Regions from separate parts of the Bradyrhizobium daqingense genome, predicted to be linked through region 4. Evidence: predicted binding sites of a transcription regulator. Region 4 holds the regulator's gene; each other region holds the start of a gene.
The links. The regulator PhoB, encoded in region 4, activates phosphate uptake and scavenging genes when phosphate is short. The targets are predictions, from matches to a motif close to TGTCATNNANCTGTCAT.

Region 1 (7,341 bases), 1.4 Mb from region 4:
TCATCACTTCGGCTGGAATGCCTGCTCCTCCGCTCTGTCGCCGCTCACCGGCCACGCCTTCATCGAGCGGCGCTATCTCATCATCCCCGGGCTGCGCTCGTCGCGGATCTACATCATCGACACCAAGCCCGATCCGACCCAAGCCAAGATTCACAAGATCATCGAGCCCGATGAAGTCTTCAAGAAGACCGGCTACTCGCGGCCGCACACGATCCATTGCGGGCCGGACGGCATTTACGTCAGCACGCTGGGCGGCGGCGGCAAGGACGGCACCAGCGGACCTCCAGGCGTTTTCATCATGGATTGCGAGACGTTTGAAGTTCTTGGACGATGGGAGATCGACCGCGGTCCGCAGACGCTGCATTATGACTTCTGGTGGAACCTGCCGCGCGACTACATGGTGACGAGCGAGTGGGCGTTGCCGCCGCAGTTCGAGAACGGGATCGTCCCTGAGGATCTGCTCGCGAACAAATATGGCCACCGTCTCCACTTCTGGGATCTTCGCGCCCGTCGCAACGTCCAGACCATCGACCTCGGCGCAAATCATCAAATGGCGCTGGAAGTACGACCGGCGCATGATCCGGTTCGCGAATACGGCTTCGTTGGTGTCGTGGTCGACACCACCAACCTCGAGGCGTCGATCTGGACGTGGTGGCGCGAAGGCGGAAAATTCCATGCCGAGAAGACGGCGACGATCCCGCCCGAGCCCGCGCCAAAGGAGAAGCTCCCGCCGCTGCTGCAGGGTTTTGGCGCGGTGCCGCCGCTGGTGACCGACATCGACCTGTCGATGGATGACCGGTTCCTCTATGTCTCGTGCTGGGGCACGGGTGAAATGCGCCAGTATGACGTCAGCGATCCCAGAAAGCCGAGGCTTGCGGGCTCGGTCCATATCGGCGGCATCGCGCGCCGCACGGCGCATCCAAACGGCAAGGCCTTTGCGGCCGGTCCGCAGATGGTCGAGATCAGCCGCGACGGCCGGCGCGTTTACTGGACCAATTCGCTCTATTCCACCTGGGATGACCAGTTCTATCCCGACGGGGTTCCGGGCGTTGAGGTCATGGCCAATGCGGGTCGCGACGGCGGTCTCGAACTCGCCAAGGATTATTTCGTAAGTTTCCCCGACGGATATCGTGCGCACCAGATCAGGCTCGAGGGCGGCGATTGTTCGACGGACTCTTTTTGCTACCCGTCGGTCTAGATTGGGGGCAGGCGAGCCCGGCGATTGGCTGGCTCTGGCTGGCGCTTGTTGCGAGCGGTCTCTACCACGGGATCAATCCGGGGATGGGATGGCCGCTCGCCGTTTCGGCCGGGCTCATGGACAAGAGTCCACGCGCGCTCTTCCGCGCGTTGTGGGCCCTGTCGGCCGGCCATCTCCTGGCAACGCTTCTCGTGCTGCTGCCATTCGCGTTCCTGCTCGTGCTGGCCGAGTGGCAGCGTTCGCTCCAGATCAGTGCAAGCCTTCTCGTCATCGGCTTCGGCGTCTATCGGTTGGTCGCGCGGCGCCATCCGCGCGCGCTGGCACGAATTCCGCCGACGCAATTGGCGCTCTGGTCATTTGCCGTTGCCATTGCACATGGCGCCGCCTTGATGCTCGTGCCGATCTATCTCGGACTCTGCCAGGCCTTCGAGCTCGATGCCGGCCATCAGGCCGCGGGCGCGCTGATGAAGGCAAGCTTGGGGATGGTGGTGCTGGTGTCCCTGGTGCACGTGATCGCCATGGTCGGCGCCGGCGGATGTCTGGCGTGGCAGGTCTACCGACATCTGGGATTGAAGTTCGTCTCGCGAAGCTGGTTCAATCTGGATGCTGTCTGGGCGACCAGCCTCATTATGGTCGGCGCGGTCGCGCTCGCCTTCAATGCTGCGAGCTGACAGGGAAGCCTACCGCGTCAATGCCCACTCGCCGATGATGCGGAAGCGCGCCTTGGCATCGTCCTGCCTGAACAGCGCGATGCGGTCGATCGTCAGCGCATCAAGCTTCAGCGCCGCAAACCGCTTCCGCAGCATCTCCAGAACCGGCCCGCGTCGCTCGGCATCCAGCCGCCCCGTCAGCGTCATGTGGAAGCGGAATTCCTCCATCACGTAAGGGTAGCCCCAGCGGTCGAGATGGTCGTGTTGCCGCTCGCTCAGCTTCTCAGGTCTCCGCCGCGCGCGATCCTCTGCCGTGAGCGGGGCGCGGAAGGAATCGAAAGCGCGGACACAATCGGCGGCGAGCTGTTGCAGCGTATTGGTCGGCTCGGCCGGAATGACGGCAATGAAGCCGCTGATGGAATCGACGATCGGCCGGATCGTCGGGATAGGCCGCGGCGTCCCGGCGAAGGCCGCGCAAGCCACCGCGAGCCCGGCCTCCGTCTGGCCTGGCGCGAGCGCCATCGGTGCCTTCAACGTGGCGTGGAAGCCGTATTTACGGGGATCGGCGGTGATGTCGCGCCAATCCGGCGCGATATCCAGTGCCTGACGCGGAAACGGCAGCTCGTCGCCGGCGTAGGCATCATAGCCGAGCAGCTCGGCGCCGTAGCGGGAGAGGGCGCTGTCAGAGCCGGCGGCAAAATAGATCGCGTAGCGGGGAAAGCCTGTCATCGCCTCAGCATAACCAATTCAAGCCGCGACGACAGCCTCGCGTGGCGCCGCCATTGCTGCGAGCAGCCGCGTCGCATCGGTGAGGTGCACGAGCTTGCCGCCCGAGATCACCGCGATGAGCCGTGGCCGCAGCGCCACGCTGTCGTCGACCAGCAGGATGTCGGCGCGGCGTCCCTCGGCGAGCACACCGCGATCGGTCAGGCCGGTGGCACGCGCGGGGCCGGCGGAGACCAGGTCCCAGGCTTCCGTCAACGCCAGCACGCCGTCGGCGGCGAGGCGGAATGCGGCGAGCAGCTGTGCAGGATAGTAATAGTCCGACGCCAGCACCGAGCAGAGGCCCTTGGCGATCATGTCCGACGCCTTGGTCCAGCCGGTGTGGCTGCCGCCGCGCACGACGTTCGGCGCGCCGTAGACGATGGCATCGCCGTGGCTTGCGGCTGCACGCGCCGTCTCCTCATTGATCGGAAACTCGGCGATCAATGCACCGAGCTCGCGAAACTCCTGACGCATCGCCGGCGTCGCATCGTCGTGCGAGAGCATCCGCACCCCTGAGGCGCGAGCCGTCGCGGCCAGTCGCGCCACCGAGGCCGGCACGTCGTCAGCGCGCGAGACCACGCGTTCGACCAGCCGGTCGAAATCCTCGCTCGAAAGGCCGGTCCGCTCCACCATGCGGTTGCGCTTGCGGGGCTTGGCCATGTCGGCGACGGTGCCGTCCATGTGGTCGTTGAAGGCGAACAGGTCGACGCGGCCTTCGGCGAGCCACTGGCTGATCTCGGGCTCCGCATCGAGATTGTAGGTCTCGTGGCGCAGGTGGAAGCGGGTGTCGGCGGCGAATTGCGGGCGCTGCCGCTCGATCGCTTCCATCAGGCCGCGCGCATTGTCGGCGCTGCGCAGGCCCGGCTCCCACGAGCAGGTCGTGGCGTGAAACACGGTGGTGATGCCGTTGCTGATCGCCTGACGGTCACTGTCGGCGAGCGCGACGTCGATCGGAAAGTCGACGCCGGCGCGTGGCATCATCTGGCGCTCGAAGGCGTCGCCATGCAGATCGACGATGCCGGGGAGCACGAGCAGGTTGCGCGCATCGATCGCCAGCCGCGAACGGCCGCGTGAGCCATCGATCTCTGCAATGTCCGTTCCGGACACGAGGAGTGAGGTTTCGACGAGCTCGGTGCCGATCAGAGCCCGGCCGCCTTCGAGGAATATCTCTGTCACGCGACCGCGCTTCGTTTGCTGGGAGAACCGGGGAAGGAGCTCGCCTGTGCTTCGTATGTCGCAAGGAAATCTTCAATCCCGAGCTTGCGGAAATCGGGCAGCGCTTTGCGCAATTTGTCGTGATCCCAGTCCCACCAAGCCAGCTTCGCGAGCCGTCCGGAAATCTCCTCCGAGAACCGCCGCCGCAGAATGCGGGCCGGATTGCCGGCGACGATGCTGTAGGCCGGCACGTCCTTGGTGACGATGGCGCCGGCCGCGATCACCGCGCCGGTGCCGATGTTGCGGCCTGGCAGCACGATCGCGCCGTGACCGATCCAGACGTCATGGCCGATATGGACGTGATGCCGGCGCCGCCAGGCGAAGAATTCGGCGTCGTCGCTCTCGCCCTCGAAATAGGCGCTGGATCGGTAGGTGAAGTGCGCCTGTGTCGCGCGGTGCATCGGATGATTGCCGGGGTTGATGCGTGTCATCGCCGCGATCGAGCAGAATTTTCCGATGGTGGTGTAGGTGATCTGCGCATCGTTGACGACATAGGAGTAATCACCCATCGCCACTTCATGCAGGATCGTGCGCGCGCCGACCTCGGTATAGGCACCGAGCCTCGTCTCGTGCAGTGTGGCCGAAGGGTCGACGGTCGGCTGAACCGAAAGAGCTTTGACGGCCATGTCGTATCCGAAGCGGGAGAGCGGGCGTTTCTCTTCGAGTGGCTTGATGACGATGTCATGACAAGGCGATGACAGTGGACGAGCTGTGCAGGATCGCCGCACCGCAATGCGGATGTCACACAAGTGTCAAGCGCCGGCGTTAGCGGTGGGTCCCAGCTACTCTGGAGCCCTGCATGCTGGTGGTTGAAGGTCTGACGTGCCGCTTCGGCGCAAAAGCCGCGGTGGACGACGCTTCGTTTCAAATCTCTCCTGGCGCTTTCGTCGGCGTGATAGGACGTTCCGGTGCCGGCAAATCGACGCTGCTCCGGGCCGTCAACCGTCTGGTGACGCCGACGCAGGGCAAGATCCTGTTCGACGGCCTCGACGTCACCGCGCTGCGCGGCAAGGAGCTGCGCCAGTGGCGGGCGCGTTCGGCGATGATCTTCCAGCAGTTCAACCTGGTCGGCCGGCTCGATGTGCTGACCAATGTCCTGATGGGGCGCCTCGCCACGATGCCGGCCTGGCGCTCGCTCTCGCAAATCTGGCCGGAGCAGGACAAGGCGCTGGCGATGTCCGCGCTGGAGCAGTTCGACATCGCGACGCTCGCCGCGCAGCGCGCCGACCAGCTCTCCGGCGGCCAGCAACAGCGCGTCGCGATCGCCCGTGCCCTGGTGCAGCAGCCCGACATCATCCTCGCCGACGAGCCGATCGCCTCGCTCGATCCGCGCAACACCAAGATCGTGATGGATGCGCTGCTGCGCATCAACAAGCATTTCGGCATCACGGTGCTCTGTAACCTGCATTCGCTCGATCTCGCGCGCAGCTATTGCGATCGCCTGATCGGCATGGCCGCGGGCCGCGTGGTGTTCGACGGCGCACCGGCCGCCCTGACTGACCGCGTCGCGCGCGAGCTCTACGATCTCGAAGCCGCCGACGTCATGGGCGGCGCGCCTGTCCCGGCGCCTGAGGGTGTTCCGGCACTTGGAACGGCTGCGGCTGCCTGAGCCGCGCCTGTTGTGTTGCAAGTCTTTTGCGTCAACCGACCCCAAACGATGATGAAGAGGGTATCATGATCACTCGCAGATTAGTCCTCGCCGGCGCCGCTGCGCTCGCTTTCACGGCCTCCGCTTCCGCGAACGACTGGAAGGCCAAATATCCCGAGCTGACCTTCGCGGTTGTTCCGGCCGAGAACGCCTCCGGCGTCACCGAGCGCTGGGCGCCGTTCGTCAGCTATCTCTCCAAGGAACTGGGCGTAAAGGTCACGCTGCGCATTGCCAACGACTACGCCGCCGTCATCGAAGGCCAGCGCGCTGGCAACATCCAGATCGCGAGCTACGGCTCGGCCTCGTTCGCCCGCGCCCGCCTGACCGGCGTCAAGACCGACGCCTTCGCCAACGACATCAACGCCGACGGCTCGACCGGTTATTACTCGGTGTTCTTCGTCAAGGCAGGCAGCGCCTACAAGAAGATCGACGACCTCAAGGGCAAGAACCTCGGCCTCGTCGACCCGAACTCGACCTCGGGCAACAACGTGCCGCGCTTCGAGCTCGACAAATTGGGCATCCACGACGCCGACACCTATTTCAGCAAGGTCGTCTTCACCGGCAGCCACGAGAACGCGATGCTGGCCCTGGCGCAGGGCACGGTCGACGTCGCCGCCAACCAATGGACCAGCGACAACGATTCCACGCTGGCGCAGATGCTGACCAAGGGCATGCTGAAGAATGCCGACGGCTCGCCGATGAAGAAGGACGATTTCCGCATCGTCCACAAATCGGCGCCGATCATCAACGGACCCTATGCCTATAATTCCGACCTGCCCGATGACGCCAAAGCTGCCATCGCCAAAGCGTTCTTCGATGCGCCGGCCAAGGACAAGGCCGCGTTCGACCGTCTCTCCGACGGCCAGAAGAAGGGCTTTCATGCCGCCACGACCAAGGACTGGGACGGCACGATCGAGCTGATCAAGTTCGTCGACGCGCTACGCAAGAAGAAGGCGTCCTGATCTCAGGACGATGCAACTGGAGCCGGGTCGATGGACCCGGCTCTTTCTCTTTTTTACGGGCCAGTTCCTGACAAGATGACCGTCGCGGTTTCGATCCTTCCCGAGCAGCAGCTCGCCGTGCTCAACGCGGCCTATCGTCAGGCGGTCGCGCGCAGGCGATGGCGCCTCTTTCTGGGAACAGTGGTCTTTGCCGCGGCGCTCCTTCTCGCCGCGGTCGGCGCCGAGGTGAATCTGCGCACGCTGTTCACCTATTTCGGCAATTTCGTCAGCTATTTCGACCGCATCCTCACGCTCGACAGCGGCCAGCGCGTCTGGACCGATGTCGGCGAGTGGCTGTGGGGCTGGCGCAAATGGCTGAAGATGCTCGCCGAGACGCTGCTGATCTCCTATGTCGGCACGCTGATCGGCGCCACCTTCGCCTTCGTCCTGAACTTCTTCGCGGCCGAGAACACCTCGCCCGCGCCCTGGCTGCGCTTCGTCGTGCGGCGCCTGCTCGAATTCGCCCGCACCGTTCCCGGCATCGTCTTCGCGCTCGTCTTCGTCATCGCCTTCGGGCTCGGTCCGATGGCGGGCGTGCTCGCGATCGCCATCCACTCCACCGGCGCGCTCGGCAAGTTGTTCTCGGAGATCGTCGAGAATGCCGACATGAAGCCGGTCGAGGGCATCCGCTCCACCGGCGCGAGCTGGCTCTCCTGCATGCGCTTCGCCGTCGTGCCGCAGGTGACTGCGGGCTATGCCAGTTATGCGCTGCTGCGCTTCGAGATCAATGTCCGCGAGGCCTCGGTGATGGGCTTCGTCGGTGCCGGCGGCATCGGCCAGGAGCTCGTCGTCGCGATCCGCAAATTCTACTACTCCGACGTCAGCGCGATCCTGCTCACCATCATCGTCACCGTCTTCGTCATC
Region 2 (7,341 bases), 690 kb from region 4:
ACAAGCGCATCGCCGCGGTGTTCGTGGCCTCCTCGATCGTCGTGTTCGCCCTGCTCCGCGGCATTGCCGCCCTGCTGATGGCGATCGCGCGGCGGCTGCCGCGCTCGCAGCTGCCAATGCTGCGGCTGGCGATCGCCAACATTCACCGGCCCGGCGCGCTGACGCCCTCGGTCGTGTTGTCGCTCGGGCTTGGGCTCGCCGTGCTCGTCACCATCACCCAGATCGACGGCAATCTGCGCCGGCAATTCCTTGCAGCCCTACCCGATCAGGCGCCATCGTTCTTCTTCATCGACATCCCGAGCACGCAGGCCGAGCAGTTCGACGGCTATCTGCGCCAGATCGCCCCCGGCGCCAAGATCGAGGACGTGCCGATGCTGCGCGGCCGCATTGTCGGCGCGCGGGGGTTGCGCGCCGAGGAGCTCAAGCCCTCCACCGATTCCGAATGGGTGCTGCAAAGCGACCGCGGGCTAACCTATACCAGCGAGCTGCCGAAAGGCTCCAAGGTGGTCGAGGGCGAATGGTGGAACGCCGACTATTCCGGCCCGCCGCTGGTCTCGATGGAGAAGAAGATCGCCGACGGTCTCGGCCTCAAGCTCGGCGACGAGATCGTGGTCAACGTGCTCGGCCGCGACATCCCGGCTCGAATCGGCAATCTCCGCACCATCGACTGGCAGGGGCTCGGCATCAATTTCGTCCTGGTGTTCTCGCCGAACGCATTCAAGGGCGCGCCGCATACCCATATCGCGACGCTGACCGAAGCGGGCGGCCATGCCGCGGGCGACGGCAGCATCATCAAGCAGGTCGCCGACGCCTATCCCATGGTGACCAGCGTGCGCGTGCGCGAGGTGATGGAGACGGTCGGCTCTGTCGTGACCAATCTGGCGCTCGCGATCCGCGGCGCCAGCGCCGTGACCCTGATCTCGGCGATCCTGGTGCTGGGCGGGGCGCTCGCCGCCGGTCATCGCCACCGGGTCTATGACGCCGTGATCCTGAAGACGCTGGGCGCGACGCGGCTGCGGCTGCTTGGCGCCTATGCGCTCGAATACCTCCTGATCGGACTCGCCACCGCATTGTTCGGCGTGATCGCCGGCAGCGTGGCGGCCTGGATGATCGTGACGCGGCTGATGACGCTGAGCTTCGTCTGGCAGGCCGGCAGCGCGGCCGGCGTGGTCGCGGCCGCGCTTGTCGTCACCGTCGGGCTCGGGCTCGCCGGCACGCTGCTGGCGTTGAACAAAAAGCCCGCGACGGTGTTGCGGAATTTGTGACAAAATGTAGCGGGTGGGCACGGAATCGCACGATTCTCGCGATTAACCACCACTGCCCGTCAGCTTCCCGTCAGGATTCGCCGCCGAGGGCGACATTCAGCCGCGCGTGGAAGGTTGCAGCGAATGTGTTAGTTTCCCACATATCGAGTGGGTTCGGAGCCCCGATTGTGAGCCAAAATTTAGTCGGCTGGCATCGGCATCCGAGATAGATTTGACGAACCGGCGGCATGGCGACCCTCGTGCCGGACCGGGCCAACCAACGGGAATTCGACCATGTCGGACCTAGACCGTAACTACGCTTCTCCTTTCGGCAGGGCCGCCGGGCGCGTTGACGCCGCGACGGTCGATGCCGGCCTGCGCGCATATATGCTGCGCATCTACAACTACATGAGCATCGGCCTCGCCATCACCGGCTTGGCTGCGCTCGGCGTCTACATGGCGGCCGTGACTGACGTTCCGACGGCAGAATCCGTCCGCGTCGGCAAGTTGTTCCTGACGCCGTTCGGCTACGCGATGTTCGTGAGCCCCCTCAAGTGGCTGTTCATGCTGGCGCCGCTGGCGATGGTGTTCGTGATCTCGGCGGGCATCAACCGTCTCGCCCCCTCGACCGCACAGATCCTGTTCTGGGTGTTCGCGGCATTGATGGGCATCTCGCTGTCGTCGATCTTCCTGGTGTTCACACACACCTCGATCGTGCGGGTGTTCTTCATCACCGCGGCGACCTTCGGTGCGCTCAGCCTCTACGGCTACACCACCAAGCGTGACCTGACCGGTATGGGCTCGTTCCTGTTCATGGGCCTGATCGGCATCGTCCTCGCGAGCCTGGTGAACCTGTTCCTGGCCAGCTCGCTGCTGCAGTTCATCGTGTCGGTGGTCGGCGTGCTGGTGTTCTCGGGCCTCACCGCCTGGGATACCCAGCGGCTGAAGAACGACTACATCTACGGCTACGCCTCGTCCGGCGGCGACATCGCTGAGCGTGCGGCCATCACAGGCGCATTGTCGCTGTACCTGAACTTCATCAACCTGTTCACGCTGCTCCTGCAGCTCCTCGGCCAGCGCGAGTAAGCACGAAACCAGAGTGAACGACGTCAACCCCGGCCGAGAGGCCGGGGTTTTTGTTTCATAACTCCCGTCACGCCGGGGCTTGTCCCGGGCATCCACGAACTTGGCATCCAGATCAAGGAACGTGGATGGCCGGGACAAGCCCGGCCAGGACGTATGCGGAAACCGCGTTGCTCATCGCGCCGCCACTGCTATCTTCCCGCCATGTCCGCACCCGAAATCAGGCCCGCGACCGAGGCCGACCTTCCCGCCATCACCGCCATCTACCAGCAGGCCGTCCGCGAGGGCACGGCGACCTTCGAGCTGGAGCCGCCTGATCTTGCCGAGATGACCCGCCGCTATCGCGCGCTGATCGACGGCGGCTATCCCTATTTCGTCGCCATGCTCGACGGCCGCGTGGCCGGCTATGCCTATGCCGGCGCCTACCGGCCGAGGCCGGCCTATCGCTTCACGGTGGAGAACTCGATCTATCTCGATCCCTCCTTCCACCGCCGCGGTGTCGGCTCGCTGCTCTTGGAGCGGCTGATCGTCGAATGTGAGGCGCGCGGCTTCCGCCAGATGATCGCTGTGATCGGTGATTCCGCCAATGCCGGCTCCATCGGCGTCCACACCAAGGGCGGCTTCAAGATGATCGGCACGCATCCCAATGTCGGCCTGAAATTCGGCCGCTGGCTCGACACGGTGATGATGCAGCGCGAGCTCGGCGAGGGCGCGACCACGGTGCCGGCGAAGTAGGGCGCCGCAATTCTCGTAGCCCGGCTGAGCGAAGCGATACCCGGGAACGGTGCTAGACGATTCCCGGTGTCGCTTCGCTCATCCGGGCTCCAAGACAGTCGTCACACCACCGCCAGCTTCCGGTCGATCACCAGCAGCACGCGCTCGAGCTCATGGCCGCGGCGCAGGATCAGACCCGTCGCCGAGATCACGCTGTACATGCCCTGCTTGCGCGCAAGCCGCGGGTCCTTCTCGATGCGATAGATCGGCACCTCGGAGGCGCGGCGATAGACCGAGAACACGGCGCGGTCCTTCAGGAAGTCGATGGCGTAGTCGCGCCACTCGCCGTCCGCGACCATGCGGCCGTAGAGATTGAGAATACGATGCAGCTCGAGCCGGTTGAACGTCACCCGGTTCGGCTGCGCCGTCGCAGCGGCGGGGCGAGCCGCCGCGCGCTGCTCGCTCGGATCGGCATCCTCCGACATCAGGCTCATGGGAAGCGCCTCCTCATCGCACCACAATGACCCGCGTCCCAAGAAACCGTCCCGGAACCCTGGGGGATCATGACAATTGCATGATTGCGCCAACCGTTACGGGCCGCAAGGGGCTCCTTATTCAACCTATCGAATCGGCTGCGAATCCGGGCACACGCAGGAGTGGAACTCTGTCGCGACGAACCGTCACGGGATCGTTAGAACGAATCATAGTGTCGCCGCTTTTCCGCCAAGCGCCCGCCGCCCTGCGTTGCGATAAGACTCACGTGCGTTGACCCGGTCCTTTCGGTTCCGGATTCCTCAGCCCCCAGCCCCCCGGGGTCGAACAGGATCGGGTCTGTACGCACGGCAAGGAGGGCCAACGCAAGTTGGTCCTTTTTTGTTTGTGCCGGAATGTTTCTGCCGACGCGCCGTCCGTCTCATCCGCGTGACGACTCTCTCCCCTCATCCTGAGGGCCGCGCATTTGCGTGGCGTCTCGAAGGATCAAGGCCGAGCTGCAGCAGCGGGGGCCTTCCATGGTTCGAGACGCGCGCAAGGGCGCGCTCCTCACCATGAGGGTCGAGAGCTGAGCCTTTGGAAAATTCTGAAAATCAGTGCAACGACGTGTACGCCGCGCCCAGCATCGGACCCGGTCTCTCCCGGCTGCCGTCCTGGATATAGACCACCGCGCCGTCGACGCCGTCGCGCGTGAGGTTCTCGATCGGCACCGTCCAGCTTTCCGGACGGCCGGTCCAGTCGCCGACCTTGAGCACGTTGCGCACCACGTTGTGGTAGGTGACCTGCTGTCCGCGATTTTCGCCGCGGGTGATCGCAATCGGCACCGACTTGGCGATCGAGCAGATCCAGACCTCGCCATGCGAGACCGTGGGCTCCTTGCTTGCGGCGACCGAGACGTTGATCTGCTTGCCCGAGAGCGACATCGTCACCGGCACGCTCATCACGCCCGGGCCCTTGTCGGTCTTGCCGATCGCATTCTCGATGCCGGTACGATCGCTGCCGATGACATGGGTGGAGCCGTTGACCACGACCTGCGGGGTGTAGACCTCGCGGTCGCCGCGCATGCGCGAATAGGCACGCTGCCGTGCAGAGAAGCGCGAATCCGCCAGCGTGTCCTTCCAGCCCAGATAGTCCCAATAGTCGATCGGCATGCTCAGCGCGATGATCGACGGGTCCTTGGAGAGATCCCCGATAATCTGGTCCGCGGGCGGGCAGGAGGAGCAGCCCTGCGACGTAAATAGTTCGACGACGGCGCGGGGTTCAGCCTCGGCGGGGCGGATGACGGCGACGATGGCACAGATGCCCAGAGCTCCCGACCAGAGCGCACCGGACCAACGCGAAACCAGATGAGAAGCCGTCATTGCTGTCATGTCGAACGTCACACACCGTCACTCGTCGAGGAAGATTCTATCGCCTGATGGTCACCGTAGTCTTACGGGCACGACACGTTCATCCGTCCAATGCGAAGTTTTCCGCCGGGCGGGCCCATCCGAAACGTGCCGCAAACGCGCGAAGGCGGCCTTGTGATAGGCCGCCTTCGTTCAGGCTTCTACTCACTTCGCAGTGAGCCATCGTTCACAAATCCGCGCTTAGGCCGCAAGCTTGCGCAGCACGTAGTGCAGAATACCGCCGTTACGGTAGTAGTCGAGCTCGTCCAGCGTATCGATGCGGCAAAGCAGCGAAACGCGCTGCAGCGAACCGTCGCCGGAGACGATCTCCGCGGTCAGCTTCTGGCGCGGCTTGAGGTCGCCGACGAGGCCGCGCAGCGTGACCTTCTCGTCGCCCTTCAGGCCCAGCGACTGCCAGGAGGTGCCTTCCTCGAAGGTCAGCGGCAGCACGCCCATTCCGACCAGGTTGGAGCGATGGATGCGCTCGAAGCTCTGGCAGATCACGGCGCGGACGCCGAGCAGACGCGTACCCTTCGCGGCCCAGTCGCGCGAGGAGCCGTTGCCGTATTCGGCGCCGGCGAACACCACCAGCGGCACCTTCTCTTCCTGGTACTTCATGGCGGCGTCGTAGATCGACATCTGCTCGCCATCGGGCCAGTGCTTGGTGAGGCCGCCTTCAGGAATGTTGCCGTCGGCGCCCTTCAGCATGAAGTTCTTGATGCGGATGTTGGCGAAGGTGCCGCGCATCATCACTTCGTGGTTGCCGCGGCGCGTGCCGTACTGGTTGAAGTCGGCGGGGCGCACCTGGTGTTCGCTGAGATATTTGCCCGCGGGCGAAGTCAGCTTGATCGAGCCGGCCGGCGAGATGTGGTCGGTAGTGATCTTGTCGCCGAACATGGCGAGGATGCGCGCCTCGACGATGTCGGTGACCGGCTCCGGCTCCTTCTTCATGCCGTCGAAATAGGGCGGGTTCTGCACGTAGGTCGACGACATGTTCCAGCGATAGGTCTCGCTCTCGACCGTCTTGATCTTGCGCCAGTTGGTGTCGCCCTTGAACACGTCGGCATACTTCTTCTTGAAGATCGACGCGGTCACGAACTTCTTCATGAAGGCGTTGATCTCCTTGGTCGTCGGCCAGATGTCCTTGAGGTACACCGGCTTGCCGTCCTTGCCCTCGCCGAGCGGCTCGACGGCGAGGTTCTTGGTGACGCTGCCCGCGAGCGCATGGGCGACGACCAGCGGCGGCGAGGCCAGATAGTTCGCCTGCACGTCCGGCGAGACGCGGCCTTCGAAGTTGCGGTTACCGGAGAGCACGGCGGCCGCGACGATGCCGTTATCGTTGATCGACTTCGAGATCTCCTCGGGCAGCGGACCGGAATTGCCGATGCAGGTGGTGCAGCCGAAACCGACCAGGTTGAAGCCGACCTTGTCGAGATCCTTCTGCAGACCGGAGTCGGCGAGATAGCCGGCGACGACCTGGCTGCCCGGGGCGAGCGAGGTCTTCACCCACGGTTTTGCTTTCAGGCCTTTCGCGGCGGCGTTACGGGCCAGCAGGCCTGCGCCGATCAACACGCTCGGATTCGACGTGTTGGTGCAGGAGGTGATGGCGGCGATCACGACGTCGCCATGGCCGATCTCGAAGTCCTTGCCCTCGACGGCAAAGCGCTTGTTGGGCTCCTCGGCCTTCTTGTACTCGCTGCCGAGCGCAAGCGAGAAGCCTTCGGCGACCGACGGCAGCGCGATGCGCCCCTCGGGACGCTTCGGACCGGCCATCGACGGCACGACGTCGGCGAGATCGAGCGTCAGCGTCTCTGTGAACACCGGATCGGGCGACTTGGCGGTGCGGAACAGCCCCTGTGCCTTGGCATAGGCCTCCACCAGCGCAACGCGCGGCGCCGCGCGCCCCGACGTCTTGAGGTAATCGATCGCGGCGGCGTCGACCGGGAAGAAGCCGCAGGTCGCGCCGTATTCGGGGGCCATGTTGGCGATCGTCGCCTTGTCGGCGACCGAGAGGTTGTCGAGGCCCGGGCCGAAGAACTCGACGAACTTGCCGACCACGCCGAGCTTGCGTAGCATCTGCGTCACGGTAAGCACGAGATCGGTCGCGGTCACGCCTTCTTTCATCGCGCCCTTCAGCTTGAAGCCGACGACGTTGGGCAGCAGCATCGACAGTGGCTGGCCGAGCATGCAGGCTTCCGCCTCGATGCCACCAACGCCCCAGCCGAGCACGGCCAGACCATTGACCATGGTGGTGTGGGAGTCGGTACCGACCAGCGAGTCGGGATAGGCGACCTCGAAGGTGCCGGTCTTCTTGCCGACCGTCATCTTCTCCTTCTTGGTCCAGACCGTCTGCGAGAGATATTCGAGATTGACCTGATGGCAGATGCCGGTGCCGGGCGGCACCACCGAGAAGTTCGAGA
Region 3 (7,341 bases), 1.8 Mb from region 4:
GCTCAAGATCGGCAATCTCGGTCAGCCCAAATACATGCCGGTGATGCCCGGCAATGGCGGCGCGCAGATCAATGGCAATCTGCCGATCGTGCAGAAGCCGCTCGACAACAACATCGGCAAGCTCGGCAATGGCGGCCAGATCGTCAAACTGCCGGCGGCTAACAACCAGCCGAACGGCACGCCGTCGCCGACGCCGGGCAAGATCGTCACCCTGCCCGCGCCGACCAATGCCACCAACGCCAATGGCGGCGGCAAGATCGTGACCCTGCCTGCGACCAACACCACGCCCAACGGCAACAACAGCGGCAAGCCGGGCAAAATCGTCAGCATGCCGGTGAATGTCGGCAAGGGCGGCCCGAACGTCGCGCCGAAGCCGGTCGACGTTCAGACGCAGAACCGTCCGATCCGCATCACCAACGGCGTGAAGATCAACAACGCTCCGATGACCAAGGTGCAGGTGCAGAACAATTTGCAGAATCGCCGTCCGCAGCTCAACACGATGCCGAGCCGCATGGTCAGCAGCAACAACAACTTCCGGCAGTCGATGAACCAGGCGCCGAGCATGAATGGCGGCGGCAACCGTCGCGGTGGCTTCATGCGCTGATTGCTGGGCGGCACATACGAGAAAGGGGCAGAGCCGCCACGCTCTGCCCCTCTTCATGTCAGGGAACTGAAGCGAGGCCGCTCGGCGCATCAATTGCAAACCCAGAAAAGGCCGTCATGCCCGGGCTTGTCCCGCCTGCGCGGCCGAAGCCGCTTCGGCGAGGCGAAGGCCCGGGCATCCACGTTCTTTGTGCTGCATGGAAGGGCGTGGATGGCCGGGACAAGCCCGGCCTGGACGCCTGTGGGCACATCGTGCGCCCAACACTCATCCCATACGTGGTTACTACGAGGGGGAAGAGGCGAAGCGGGACGCGTGAGGGATCAGGCCACCAGCTCCGCGAACAAGTCCGCATCGACATTGCCGCCGGAGAGCACGATGACGACGTTCTTGCCGGCGACGTCGAGGCGCCCGGCAAGCAGCGCAGCGAGGCCCACGGCGCCGCCCGGCTCGACCACGAGCTTGAGCTCGCGATAGGCAAACGCAACGGCCGCGCCGACTTCCTTGTCCGATGCGGTGACGCCGCGCGCCAGCAGCTTGCTGTTGATCGCGAACGTCATCTCGCCGGGCATCAAGGCCATCAGCGCGTCGCAGATGGTACGGCCCGCCGGCGGATGCGGCTCGCGATGGCCTGCGGTCAGCGAAATGCCGTGATCGTCGAACGCCTCGGGCTCGGCCACGACGATCTGCGCTTGCGGATAGCGCGCCTTGACGGCGGTCGCCACGCCCGCGATCAGGCCGCCGCCGGAGGCCGGCGCCACCACGATGTCGGGGGCAAGTCCAAGGCCTGCCATGTCCTCCGCGATTTCGCGGCCGGCGGTGCCCTGCCCCGCGATCACGAAGGGATCGTCGTACGGCTTGACCAGCGTCGCGCCGCGCTTCTCGGCGATGCCGCGCGAGATCGCCTCGCGGTCGTCGCGGTCGCGATCGTACAGCACGACCTCGGCACCGTAGGATTTGGTGCGCTCGCGCTTGGACAGCGGCGCATCCGCCGGCATCACGATGGTCGCCTGCATGTCGAGGATCTTCGCCGCGGCCGCCACGCCCTGGGCGTGGTTGCCCGAGGAGAACGCGACCACGCCGCCTGCACGCTTGTCCTGCGGGATCGAGAACACCTTGTTGAAGGCGCCGCGGAACTTGAAGGAGCCGGTGCGCTGGAGCATCTCCGGCTTCAGGAAGACCTTTGCGCCGACACGCTCGTTGAGCACGGGAAAAGACAACAGCGGGGTGCGGATGGCGTAAGGCGCGATCACGCGCGCCGCGGCATCGATGTCGGCGGGGCCGACCGGGAGGAGCTGTTCGGTCATGGCGGAATGTTATCGCGGCCAATGAGGACCGGGCAAGACACCTCCGCGAGAGGATTCTTCCCGATCAGGCCACAAAGCGCGGTTGTTCCGCGCCGTTCCGGCCGGGCAGCACCGCGCCGACCGCCTGGATGCTGTCGATGAAGACCCGGGCCGAGGCTTCCCAGGTGTAATTGGCGGCGAAGGCGACGCAGTCCTGCCGGGAGATGTCGAGCGCGGCGAGGCAGGCGTTGCGGAGATCGTGATCGAGGACGCCGACCGGCGCATTGCCGATCACGTCGCGAGGTCCCTTCACCGGGAAAGCGGCCACCGGCAGGCCGCTGGCGAGCGCTTCCAGCAGGACCAGGCCGAACGTGTCGGTCTTGCTTGGGAACACGAAGACGTCGGCCGCGGCATAGATTTCCGCCAGCCCCTCGCCGTGCTTCTCGCCGAGGAAGATCGCCTCGGGATAGGCCTCTTCGAGCGCGGCGCGCGCCGGACCGTCGCCGACGATTACCTTCGTGCCGGGCAGGTCGAGATCGAGGAAGGCCTCGAGATTTTTCTCCACTGCGACCCGGCCGACCGACAGGAACACCGGCGCAGGCAGGCAGAGATCGACGGGACGCGGATGGAACAGCTGGGTGTCGACACCGCGGGGCCACAGCACGACATTGTCGAAACCGCGCTCGGTCAGCTCGCGGGCGAGCGCCGGCGTTGCCGCCATCACGGCGCGGCTGGGACTGTGGAAACGGCGCAGCGCCCGCCAGATCAGCGAGCCCGGCACCGGCACCCGGGCGCGGACATATTCGGGAAAGCGGGTATGGAAGCTGGTCGTGAACGGCAGCTTGCGCTGGCGGCAATAGCGGCGGACCATCAGGCCGATCGGACCTTCCGTCGCGATGTGGATGCTGTCCGGGCGCGCTTCCTCGATCAGCTTCGCGATACGCGCCGGCCGCGGCATGGCGAGGCGCACGTCGCGATAGCTCGGCATCGCGAAGGTGCGAAACGATTGCGGCGTCAGGAACGCGAACTCGACGCCGAGGCTCTTGCCGGCGTCGGCGAGCTTGGTCAGCGTCCGAACCACACCGTTGACTTGCGGGTGCCAGGCGTCGGTCGCGACCAGGATGCGCATCAGGCGGCTCTCGTCACGCAGCTCTTGCCGCGACCTGCGGGACGGCTGCCGGCTTCTGAAGTTGGTCCGCCCAGGTGATGATCTCGAAATGGCCGTCGTCGTGCTCGACGAGGGCCGTGCAGCTCTCGACCCAATCGCCGCAATTCATGTAGCGGATGCCGCCTTCGTCGCGGATCACGGCGTAGTGGATATGGCCGCAGATCACGCCGTCGGCGTCGTGGCGCCGCGCCTCGGCGGCGAGCGCCTGCTCGAACGCGCCGATATAGTTGACGGCGTTCTTCACCTTCTGCTTGGCCCATTGCGACAGCGACCAATAGGGCACGCCGAACAGGCGGCGGAAGAAGTTGACGAAGCGATTCATCTGAATCGCGAAGTCGTAGGCCTTGTCGCCGAGATGGGCGAGCCAGCGCGCGTTCTGCACCACGAGGTCGAAGATGTCACCGTGGATAACCAGGTAGCGCTTGCCGTCGGCACCCGTATGGACGGTGTTCTCGACGACGTCGATGCCGCCGAAATGCGTGCCGTAGTAATTGCGCAGGAATTCGTCGTGATTGCCGGGAATGTAGATGACCTTGGCGCCCTTGCGCGCCTTGCGCAACAGCTTCTGTACCAGGTCGTTATGCGATTGCGGCCAGTGCCAGCTCGATTTCAGCGCCCAGCCGTCGACGATGTCGCCGACGAGATAGATGGTGTCGGCGTCGTGGTAGCGCAGGAAGTCGAGCAGAAGATCGGCTTGGGAACCGCGGGCTCCGAGATGGACGTCGGAGATGAACAACGTGCGAAAGCGCCGCTCCGGGCTCTCGTCACTCACATCGTAACTTCCCATGCGCCAACCCGTAACAATGTCCCGTGACAGGGAGATGACCGATTGAACCCTTGAGGCACCCTCAGATACGAATCAAACCTCGCCTCGCCCTGCCCGCGAATATCAGTCGCATGCGACAATCAGGCGACATGGCGCCGCAGGGACTGCCCGTGCCAGTCCGACCTCGTTCGAGGGCAAGCGGTCCTCTCGAAGGACGAGGCGTGTGTTCAGGCGTTGCCGCGTCAGTAAAACCTGTGGAAATGATGGACCGGTCCGTGGCCGTGGCCGACGCTGAAGCGATCGGCGGCCGCGATCGCCGCGCTGATCCAGGCCTTGGCGTTGCGTACGGCTTGCTCGAGTTCCTCGCCCTTGGCGAGGCCCGCCGCGATCGCCGATGACAGTGAGCAGCCGGTGCCATGGGTATTCCCAGTGGCGATGCGGGGCGCGGCGAGCGCGATCGTGGTGTCGGCATCAACCAGATAGTCGGTGCTCTCCGCGCCCTCGCCGTGTCCGCCCTTAACCAGGACGGCACGGCAGCCGAGCGCCAGCAGCCGGCGCCCCTGGCTTTCGATTGCAGCCTCGCTCGCCGCCACGGGCTCGTCGAGCAGCGCGGCGGCCTCGGGCAGGTTCGGCGTGATCACCGATGCCAGCGGAATGAGTCGCGTGCGCAACGCCTCGACTGCTTCAGACGCCAGCAGCCGGTCGCCGGAGGTTGCCACCATCACGGGATCGAGCACGACGTGGCGCGGCGCCCAGCGCGACAATGCGCTCGCGATCGCCTCGATGCTGGCGACCTGGGCCACCATGCCGATCTTCACGGCGCCGACGTCGAGGTCGGAGAACACCGCATCGATCTGCGCCGTGACGAACTCAGCCGGCGTGGCGTGAATGCCCGTCACGCCGCGCGTATTCTGCGCCGTCAGCGCCGTGATGGCGGACGCGCCATAGACGCCGAGCGCGGCGAACGTCTTCAGGTCCGCCTGGATGCCGGCGCCGCCGCTCGAATCCGAGCCGGCGATGGTGAGTGCGACCGGGGTCGTCATCGCGGGATGCATCTGGTTGAAGCGAGCGTCATGGCCTGTCCTAGCGCGACCGTGGAACCCCAGCAAGCGCGGCGGTGATTCGCTCGCACGCTGGACTTGCGACCGTCGCCGCATCTCCCTCGCAATCGGGCGGGCGTGAAAAGTCGAGCCGCGCCATGGCTTTGCCAGCCTGCCCTTGGCGTTCACAGAGTTGAGTGAGACGTTAGGTGGTGGAATCGTCCAGCGACGCGAATCGCGCGAGCCGCTCCAGGCTCGCAACGTCTCCCGGGTGGAACTATGTGGGCCTATCTTGAACGTCTCCTCGACTCCTCGATGCTGTCGCCGCACGGCATCTGCCTGTTGTGGGAACCCCAGCTGGTCTGGCTCCATGTGGTCTCCGACGCCTGCATCGCGGCCGCCTACTTTTCCATTCCGTTTGCCCTCGCGATCCTCGTCACCAAGCGGCGCGATCTCAAATTCGGCTGGGTCTATTGGGCGTTCGCCATCTTCATCATGGCTTGCGGCCTGACCCATGTGCTGTCGATCTACACGCTCTGGGTCCCAATCTACGGCATCGAGGGCCTCCTCAAGGCGGCAACAGCAGTCGCCTCGGTCTTCACCGCCGCCGCGCTCTGGCCGCTGCTGCCGAAGATCCTGACCATTCCCTCTCCGTTCGAGCTGCGGCAGGTCCAGGCCGCGCTCGAGGAAGAGGAGATCAAGAGCCGGGACGCCACGCTTCTGCTGCAGCAGGTCAGCGATGCCCAGCGCGCGATGCGCGACAGCGTGGCGCGCCTCACCGCGATCGTCGAGACCGCGGTCGACGGCGTCATCCTGTTCGATGCGCAGGACCGCATCCTGCTGTTCAATCCGGCCTGCGAGCGCCTGTTCGGCTATCAGGCCGATGAGGTCATGGGCTGGAACGTCAGCACGCTGATGCCCGAGGCGGACGCTTCGTCCGACAATGCCACGCGGCATTTCGCGACCGGCGGCGAATCCGTCGGCCTGCGCAAGGACGGATCGACCTTTCCGATGGACCTGTCGGTGGGTCAGGCGCGGCAGGACGGCGAATTGATCTTCGTCGGCATCATCCACGACCTCTCCGCGCGCAAGCTCACCGAGCAACAGCTGCAGCAGGCGCAGAAGATGGAGACGGTCGGCCAGCTCTCCGGCGGCATCGCGCACGATTTCAACAATCTGCTCACTGTGATCATCGGCAACGCCGAACATCTCAGCGAGCAGCTCAAGGCCAGGCCCGACCTCAGGCGCTTTGCCGAAGACATCTGCCAGTCGGGCGAACGGGGCGCCGAGCTGACGCAGCGGCTGCTCGCCTTCAGCCGCCGCCAATTGCTCCAGCCGCAGATGATCGACTGCCGCGGCCTGCTCGATTCCATGTTCAAGCTGCTCAAACGCACCTTGCGCGAAGACATCGAGATCAGGACAAGTTCCGGCTCCGGCACGATCATGGCCTTTGCCGATCGCGCCCAGCTCGAATCCGCCGTGCTCAATCTCGCGCTCAACGCGCAGGACGCCATGCCGGCAGGAGGGCATCTGACGCTGAGCACGGAGCTGACCGCGATCGACGACGATTATCGCGCCCTTCACCCCGAAGTCGCCTCCGGCACATACGCCTTGATCTCGGTCACCGACGACGGCGAAGGCATGACGGCTGAGGTCAGCGCCCGCGCCTTCGAGCCGTTCTTCACCACCAAGGAGGTCGGCAAGGGCTCGGGTCTCGGCCTCTCCATGGTCTATGGCTTTGCCAAGCAATCAGGCGGCCACGTCTCGATCTACAGCGAGCCGGGCCTCGGCACCACGGTCCGGCTCTATTTGCCCCGCGCCCCCGTGGGACAATCCCAGGCCGAGCTTGCCGACGGCGAGGATGCGGCGCCGCGCGGATACGAGACCATCCTGATCGCCGAAGACGATCCGTTCGTCCGCTCCTCAGTCATTCGCAGGGTTGAAGCGCTCGGCTATCGCGTCGTTGCCGCGGTCAACGGCAAGGAGGCCTTGCAGCAGCTGCGCACCGATCCCGGCATCGACCTGCTGTTCACCGACATCGTGATGCCCGGTGGCATGAGCGGCTGGGATCTCGCCGATCAGGCGCGGCGGATTCGCCCCTCGCTGCCCGTCCTGTTCACCTCGGGCTATGCGCTGGAGACACTGGTCGAGCAGGGCCGCGCGCATGCGCAGGCGATCGTGCTGACCAAGCCCTATCGCAAGGTCGAGCTGGCGCAGCGGCTTCGGGATGCATTCACTGCTGCGGCCGTCGCCTCCTGAGCGGCGGACCGGCCCTGGCGGCTTGTGCAGGCGGCCGGCCGCTTGCTAAACCCCGCCGGGTTTGGCCTATTAGCCGGCCAGATGTGCTTTCGGAGTGACCGCGATGGTTCCCTTTTTCGTCCAGATCAAATGCAAGCTCGGCCAATCCTATGTGGTCGCCAACGCGCTCGCCGAAGCCGAGATCGCCTCCGAGATCTACTCCACGGCCGGCCAATACGACC
Region 4 (7,341 bases):
GCCTCGACCCAGGCGTCGTCTTCGGCGACGCTATGCACCTCGGTGCCTTCGGGCGCATCGCCGGGATGCAGGTCCGCCTGCCGTGCGCGCTCCGGCGCCTTCGGCAGGAACTGCATCAGCATGCCGCCGGCGCGCCAGCGGTGCTTGCCGCCGTCGCTCGAGCGCCATTCCTCGCCGACCGCAAGGCGCACGCGCGTCGGGATCTGCTCGGAGCGCAGGAAATATTCGTGGGCGGCCTCTTCCAGGCCGCCGCCGTCGAGCGCGACCAGGCCTTGATAGCGGCTCATGTCGGGGCCCTGGTCGATGGTCATGGCGAGATGGCCGCGGCCGAGCAGCGCGCCGGAATTCATGCCAGATTCCTTGGCCTCGCCGAGACGCGCGGCATCGTAGCGCGCGTAGGCGCGCAGGCGATCCGGGGCCATGTAATCGACGACCAGGAACGACACCGGACCGTCGGTCTGGGCCTGGAGGATGAAGCGCCCCTCGAATTTCAGCGCCGAGCCGAGCAGCGTCGTCAGCACGATGGCCTCGCCGAGCAGCTTGCCGACCGGCGCGGGATAATCGTGCTTGGTCAGGATTTCGTCGAGCGCCGGGCCAAGCCGCACCAAGCGGCCGCGCACGTCGAGCGCATCGACCTCGTAGGGCAGCACGGCGTCATCGATCGGAACCGCTGATGGTGCGCGAACCGGGCCTTCCGGCCCGGTTTTCATGTCAGGAGAATGGGAAACCATGGGCGTTATTTGGGGTCGGAGGTCGAGGATTGGAAGGGGCCGCGCGGCGCTGTGTGTTCCGGATGCAAGTGATGATCGCACACGATAACGCAAATTCGATGTCGTCCCGGGGCGCGCAAAGCCCGAGCCCGGGACGACAATTGTGTGTGAGGGGGCAGCCCGGCTTGCAGGCTGCCCTACTTCACCGCGTCGAAGCACCAGGCCAGAATGCCCTTCTGTGCGTGCAGGCGGTTTTCGGCCTCGTCGAACACGACCGATTGCGGGCCGTCGATTACCTCGTCGGTGACCTCCTCACCGCGATGAGCAGGTAGGCAGTGCATGAACAGCGCGTCGGGCTTGGCCAGCGACATCAGCTTGCCGTTGACCTGGTACGGCTTGAGCACGTTGTGACGATGCTCGCCTTCCTTGTCGCCCATCGACACCCAGGTGTCGGTGACGACGCAGTCGGCGCCCTTCACGGCGGCCTCGGGATCGGTGCCGAGCACGATCGGCGCGTTGGTCGCCTTGATCCAGTCGCGCATCACCTTCTTAGGTGCGAGCTCCGGCGGCGTCGCGACATTGAGCTGGAACTTGAAGCGTTCGGCGGCATGCGCCCAGGACGCGAGCACGTTGTTGTCGTCGCCGGTCCAGGCCACCGTCTTGCCCTCGATCGGACCGCGATGCTCCTCGTAAGTCATGAGGTCGGCCATCACCTGGCAGGGATGCGAGCGCCGCGTCAGGCCGTTGATGACGGGCACGGTCGCATAGGCGGCAAGCTCCAGCAGCGCCTCGTGATTGAGGATGCGGATCATGATGGCGTCGACATAGCGCGACAGCACGCGCGCGGTGTCGGCGATGGTCTCGCCGCGGCCGAGCTGCATCTCGGCGCCGGTGAGCATGATGGGCTCACCGCCGAGCTGGCGCATGGCCACGTCGAACGACACCCGCGTCCGCGTCGAAGGACGCTCGAAGATCATCGCCAGCGTCTTGCCTTCGAGCGGCCTGACCGGCTGATGCGCCTTCTGCTTCGCCTTCATGGCGGAGGATGCGGCGAGCATGCGCTTGAGCTCCGACAACGGGAGCTCATTGATGTCGAGGAAGTGTTTCGGCGACTTGCTCATCAGCTTGCCACCCGCTTGGACTGACTGGACGAGATCGCAGCGCAGGCACGCTCCAGCCGCCCGACGCTGTCCTCGATCTCGGCTTCGGTGACGATCAGAGGCGGCAGGAAGCGCACGACATTGTCGCCGGCACCGACCGTAAGCAGCCTTTCGTTGCGCAAGGCGGCCACGAGATCAGCCGAAGGCGCCACCGCCTTGATGCCGATCAGCAAACCTTCGCCACGGACTTCACTGACGATGTCAGGGTGGCGGTCGATCACGGAGGCGAGCTTCTGCTTGAGCAGCAGCGACATCTTCTGCACGTGATCGAAGAAGCCGGGCTTGAGCATGACGTCGAGCACGGCATTCGCAGCGGAGATCGCGAGCGGATTGCCGCCGAAGGTCGAACCGTGCGAGCCGGGCCCCATGCCGGCAGCCGCCTCCGCGGTCGCCAGCACCGCGCCGATCGGGAAGCCGCCGCCGAGCGCCTTGGCCAGCGACATCACGTCGGGGGTGACGCCGGTGCGCCGGTGCGCGAAGAGATCGCCGGTGCGGCCCATGCCGGTCTGCACCTCGTCGAAGGCGAGCAGCAGGCCCTTCTCGTCGCAGAGCTGGCGCAGCGCCTTGAGAAAGGCGGGCGTCGACGAGCGCACGCCGCCCTCGCCCTGGATCGGCTCGATCAGGATGCCGGCGGTCTGCGGGCCGATCGCCTTCTTCACGGCCTCGAGGTCGCCATGCGGGACCTGGTCGAAACCGTCCATCGGCGGACCGAAACCTTCGAGATATTTTGCAGATCCCGTCGCGGCCAGCGTCGCCAGCGTGCGGCCGTGGAAGGCACCTTCGAAGGTGATGATGCGATAGCGTTCCGGATGGCCCTTGGAGAAGTGATGATGGCGGACCAGCTTGATCACGCCCTCCAGCGCCTCGGCGCCGGAATTGCAGAAGAATACGAAGTCCGCGAAGCTCTCGTTGCACAGTCGCGCGGCGAGCTTCTCGCCATCCGGGCTCTGGAACAGGTTCGACATGTGCCAGAGCTTCGTCGACTGCTCCTGCAAGGCCTTGACCAGCGCCGGATGGCAATGGCCAAGCGCGTTCACCGCAACGCCCGAGGTGAAATCGAGATAGCGATCGCCATTGGTCGCGATCAGCCAGCAGCCTTCGCCGCGCTCGAAACCAAGCTCGGCCCTGGCGAAAACGGGAAGCAGATGCGGCGCGGCGCTGTTGGTCATGACCATCACTTGGATGTTGCATTTGAATGTTGAGACCTGCCTGGCATGCCTTGCGCAGCGCACCATTGACCGGTCCGGAAAAACGAAACGTGCCGCCTTTTAAGGGCGGCACGCGCCACTATCTTATGCCTGGCAAGACGGGTGTCAATGCCGCCCGGAAAGCCCCGCGAAACGCTGATTCCGTAGTCTTGCGGTGCCGATTTTGCGGGGTTTTCACCACGGAACATGTGGAAGCGAGTCGGCGGACTCTTGCGCGGGAGTCACGCCATATTGTAGCGTTTGGCCTGTCAGATACGACATCTCGTGCAGCGGTTCTGATCCCAAGAGTCCTCATGTACCGGCGTAAACGTTCGGGCGCTCGTCACGCGCCCGGCGAGCCTTAAGGGATTCTGGCGGCACGGGTTTTCAAGGCTTAGGCATTCGCTGTGAGGCTCCAGGATGGTTGGCCGGCAGCGAGGGAAAGGGTGCAATGACGGTTTTGACCTGGTCCGATGATCGCGTCGAGCAGCTGAAAAAGCTCTGGGAGGCCGGACTTTCGGCCAGCCAGATCGCGGCTGAACTCGGCAATGTGACCCGCAATGCCGTGATCGGCAAAGTGCACAGGCTCGGCCTGTCCGGCCGCGCCAAGAGTCCGTCTTCGGCCGCGCCCCGGCCGCGCAAGGCGCGCCCGGCGCAGCACATGATGCGGGTGACCCGCCCGATCTCGCGTGGCAACACCGCGCTGGCGCAGGCCTTCGATGTCGAGGTCGAGGCAGAGCCCGTCACCTACGACAACGTGGTGCCGATGAGCCAGCGGCTGTCGCTGCTGGAATTGAACGAGGCGACCTGCCACTGGCCGGTCGGCGATCCCTCGAGCCCGGATTTCTTCTTCTGCGGCGGCAAGGCGCTCTCCGGCCTGCCCTACTGCGCCCAGCACTCGCGCGTCGCCTATCAGCCCGCAGCGGATCGCCGACGCGCACCGGCCAAGCCGAGCACGCGGTAAGATTTTTCTGAGATCAAACGGAGCCGTCACACGTGACGGCTCTACAAACTCCGCCGTCGTCCCGGCGAAGGCCGGGACCCATGCTCCCAGCACTCAATTGTTGTGCGAAGAGGTCACTCCGAGTCTTCGCCAAACCACTTCCTGTGGTTATGGGTCCCGGCCTTCGCCGGGACGACGTCGGAAAATGTGGCGGCAGCCTGCCAGCCAAATTGCAACTTACGTCTGCTCCGCCTTCGCAAACCGATCGTCGAGCGCATAGCCGGCGCCGCGGACGGTGCGGATGGGGTCCTGCTCACGGCCGAGATTGAGCAGCTTGCGCAGGCGGCCGATATGGACGTCGACGGTGCGTTCGTCGATGTAGATGTCGCGGCCCCAGACGCTGTCGAGCAGTTGCTCGCGCGAGAACACGCGGCCGGGATGCTCCAGGAAGAACTCCAGCAAGCGATATTCGGTCGGGCCGAGATCGATCGGCCGGCCCGAGCGCGCCACGCGGCGCTTGTCGCGGTCGAGCTCGATGTCGCCATAGGCGAGCACGGTGGCGAGCCGCTCCGGGCTTGCCCGCCGCAGAAGGCCCTTCACGCGCGCCAGCAGCTCCGGCACCGAGAACGGCTTGACGATGTAATCGTCGGCGCCGGTCGCAAGACCCCGCACCCGCTCGCTCTCCTCACCCCTCGCGGTGAGCATGATGATCGGCAGCTGCTTGGTCTCGGGACGGGTGCGCAGACGCCGGCACAGCTCGATGCCTGACAGCCCCGGCAGCATCCAGTCGAGCACGATCAGATCGGGGATGTGTTCCTTGAGGCGGGTGTCGGCGTCGTCGCCGCGCATCACCGTCTCCACGTCATAGCCGTCGCCTTCGAGGTTGTAGCGCAGAAGCTCGGTGAGAGCTTCTTCGTCTTCAACCACCATAATGCGTGCGCCCATGTGGTCGTCGCTCCTTAAGTCGTCAGGTATTCGGGACCGTCGTGGCGAAGGTCGTCATGTCGCCCTTCGGCCGCTTGTCGGTGATCGCCTGACCCTCGATCATGTAGAACACGGTCTCGGCGATGTTGGTGGCGTGGTCGCCGATCCGCTCGATGTTCTTGGCGCAGAACATCAGGTGGATGCAGAACGAGATGTTGCGCGGATCCTCCATCATGTAGGTGAGGAGCTCGCGGAACAGCGAGGTGCAGATGGCGTCGACCTCCTCGTCGCCCTTCCACACCGCCATCGCCGCCGGCAGATCATGCGCGGCATAGGCGTCCAGCACCGACTTGACCTGCTGCTGCACGAGGTCGGTCATGTGCTCAAGGCCCCGGAACAGCTTCAGCGGATGGAAGTCCGCATCGAGCGCAGCGACGCGCTTGCCCATGTTCTTGGCGAGGTCGCCGATGCGCTCGAGATCGGTCGCGACGCGCATGGCGCCGACGATCTCGCGCAGGTCGACCGCCATCGGCTGGCGGCGGGCGATGGTGAGCACGGCGCGCTCCTCGATGCGCTTCTGCAGCGCGTCGAGCTCGGCGTCGATGGTGACGACGCGCTGGCCGAGCGCGACGTCGCGGCGGATCAGCGCGTCGACGGAATCGACGATCATGCGCTCGGCGATGCCCCCCATCTCGGCGACCAGACGCGTGAGCTCCTGGAGGTCGGTGTCGAAGGCCTTTGCGGTATGTTCAGAACCCATGTCCCGTCTCCTCAGCCGAACCGGCCGGTGATGTAATCCTGCGTGCGCCGGTCGCTCGGCGACGTGAAGATCTTGCTGGTGTCGTCGAACTCGATCAGCTCGCCGAGATACATGAAGGCGGTCTTGTCGGAGACGCGGGCCGCCTGCTGCATATTATGGGTGACGATCGCGATCGTGTAATTTTCGGACAGTTCCTGGATCAGCTCCTCGACCTTGGCGGTCGAGATCGGATCGAGCGCCGAGCAGGGCTCGTCGAATAGGATCACCTCGGGCCGCACCGCGACGGTGCGCGCGATGCAGAGACGCTGCTGCTGGCCGCCGGAGAGCGACAGGCCGGAGGCGTTGAGCTTGTCCTTGACCTCGTTCCACAACGCGCCGCCGCGAAGCGCCTTCTCGACGCGGCCGTCCATCTCGGATTTCGAGATCTTCTCGTAGAGGCGGATGCCGAAGGCGATGTTCTCGTAGATCGTCATCGGGAACGGCGTCGGCTTCTGGAACACCATGCCGACGCGAGCGCGCAGCAAATTGAGGTCGAGCTTGGGATCGAGGATGTTGGTCTGATCCAGCAACAGCTGGCCGGTGGCGCGCTGGCCCGGATAAAGATCGTACATCCGATTGAAGATGCGCAGCAGGGTCGACTTGCCGCAGCCCGACGGGCCGATGAAGGCCGTGACACGGTTGGTGCCGAGCGCCAGATTGATGTTCTTCAGCGCGTGGTGCTCACCGTAGTAGAAGTTCAGATTGCGCGCGGTGACCTTGGCGGGCGCCTCGGGCAGCGGCTGCGAGCCGGGGTGAACGGTCGGCGCACTCATGGAAACAGACATTTCACTCATTTTGCAGTCCTCTCGGCGCCAAGGATGCGCGCGCCAATGTTCAGGGCAAGCACAGTCAGGGTGATGAGCAACGCGCCGCTCCAGGCGAGTTGCTTCCAATATTCGTAGGGGCTCTGCACGAAGTTGTTGATGGTCACCGGCAGGTTGGCCATCGTCTTGTTCAGGCCGAGGCTGAAGAACTGGTTCGACAGCGCCGTGAACAGCAGCGGCGCGGTCTCGCCCGCGACGCGGGCAGTCGCCAGCAGCACGCCGGTGATGAGGCCGGAGCGCGCGGCGCGATAGGCGATGCGCTTGATCACCAGCGACCGCGGCAGACCGAGCGCGGAGGCCGCCTCGCGCAGCGGGTTCGGCACCAGCAGCAGCATGTCTTCGGTGGTGCGCACCACGACCGGGATTACGATCACGGCGAGCGCCAGCGCGCCGGCGATGGCCGAGAAGCCACGCATCGGCACCACCACCGCGCCGTAGATGAACAGGCCGATGATGATCGAGGGCGCCGACAGGAGAATGTCGTTGATGAAGCGGATCACCGAGGTCAGCTTGTCGTTGCGGCCGTACTCGGCGAGATAGGTGCCGGCGAACAGGCCGAGCGGCGCGCCGATGCCGACGCCGATCACGGTCATGATGAGCGAGCCGACGATGGCGTTGAGCAGACCGCCCTCGTTCGATCCGGGCGGCGGCGTGTTCTCGGTGAAGACCTGGAGGTTGAGCCCGGCAAGGCCGTTGTAAAGCAGCGTCGCCAGGATCAGCGCGAGCCAGGTGACGCCGAACGCTGCGGCTGCGATGCAGAGGCCGCGAATGACGATGTCCCAGCGGCGGCGGCG

Region 1: a site for PhoB is predicted at 4,501-4,517, ahead of phnC (phosphonate ABC transporter ATP-binding protein). Genes of this name have one in related genera too.
Region 2: a site for PhoB is predicted at 3,605-3,621, ahead of LPJ38_RS05230 (DUF2794 domain-containing protein). Genes of this name have one in related genera too.
Region 3: a site for PhoB is predicted at 3,866-3,882, ahead of LPJ38_RS31540 (UDP-2,3-diacylglucosamine diphosphatase). Genes of this name have one in related genera too.

The regions. Positions count from the first base shown of each region.
Region 1 is NZ_CP088014.1:1,794,482-1,801,822, forward strand. Features, by position in the region: gene LPJ38_RS08410 (selenium-binding protein SBP56-related protein) at 1-1,198, shown strand, start outside; gene LPJ38_RS08415 (hypothetical protein) at 1,282-1,869, shown strand; gene LPJ38_RS08420 (DUF1045 domain-containing protein) at 1,879-2,577, opposite strand; gene LPJ38_RS08425 (alpha-D-ribose 1-methylphosphonate 5-triphosphate diphosphatase) at 2,596-3,789, opposite strand; gene LPJ38_RS08430 (transferase hexapeptide repeat family protein) at 3,786-4,454, opposite strand; gene phnC (phosphonate ABC transporter ATP-binding protein) at 4,628-5,437, shown strand; gene phnD (phosphonate ABC transporter substrate-binding protein) at 5,503-6,438, shown strand; gene phnE (phosphonate ABC transporter, permease protein PhnE) at 6,514-7,341, shown strand, end outside.
Region 2 is NZ_CP088014.1:1,124,692-1,132,032, reverse strand. Features, by position in the region: gene LPJ38_RS05245 (ABC transporter permease) at 1-1,265, shown strand, start outside; gene LPJ38_RS05240 (Bax inhibitor-1/YccA family protein) at 1,539-2,330, shown strand; gene LPJ38_RS05235 (GNAT family N-acetyltransferase) at 2,532-3,062, shown strand; gene LPJ38_RS05230 (DUF2794 domain-containing protein) at 3,164-3,535, opposite strand; gene LPJ38_RS05225 (DUF1223 domain-containing protein) at 4,127-4,903, opposite strand; gene acnA (aconitate hydratase AcnA) at 5,123-7,341, opposite strand, start outside.
Region 3 is NZ_CP088014.1:6,586,009-6,593,349, forward strand. Features, by position in the region: gene LPJ38_RS31525 (caspase family protein) at 1-604, shown strand, start outside; gene LPJ38_RS31530 (threonine/serine dehydratase family protein) at 925-1,908, opposite strand; gene LPJ38_RS31535 (glycosyltransferase family 4 protein) at 1,973-3,016, opposite strand; gene LPJ38_RS31540 (UDP-2,3-diacylglucosamine diphosphatase) at 3,030-3,842, opposite strand; gene thiD (bifunctional hydroxymethylpyrimidine kinase/phosphomethylpyrimidine kinase) at 4,064-4,864, opposite strand; gene LPJ38_RS31550 (PAS domain S-box protein) at 5,141-7,120, shown strand; gene LPJ38_RS31555 (Lrp/AsnC ligand binding domain-containing protein) at 7,224-7,341, shown strand, end outside.
Region 4 is NZ_CP088014.1:435,990-443,330, forward strand. Features, by position in the region: gene LPJ38_RS02030 (Hsp33 family molecular chaperone) at 1-731, opposite strand, end outside; gene argF (ornithine carbamoyltransferase) at 908-1,831, opposite strand; gene LPJ38_RS02040 (aspartate aminotransferase family protein) at 1,831-3,039, opposite strand; gene LPJ38_RS02045 (GcrA family cell cycle regulator) at 3,509-4,021, shown strand; gene phoB (phosphate regulon transcriptional regulator PhoB) at 4,238-4,945, opposite strand; gene phoU (phosphate signaling complex protein PhoU) at 4,968-5,684, opposite strand; gene pstB (phosphate ABC transporter ATP-binding protein PstB) at 5,696-6,517, opposite strand; gene pstA (phosphate ABC transporter permease PstA) at 6,514-7,341, opposite strand, start outside.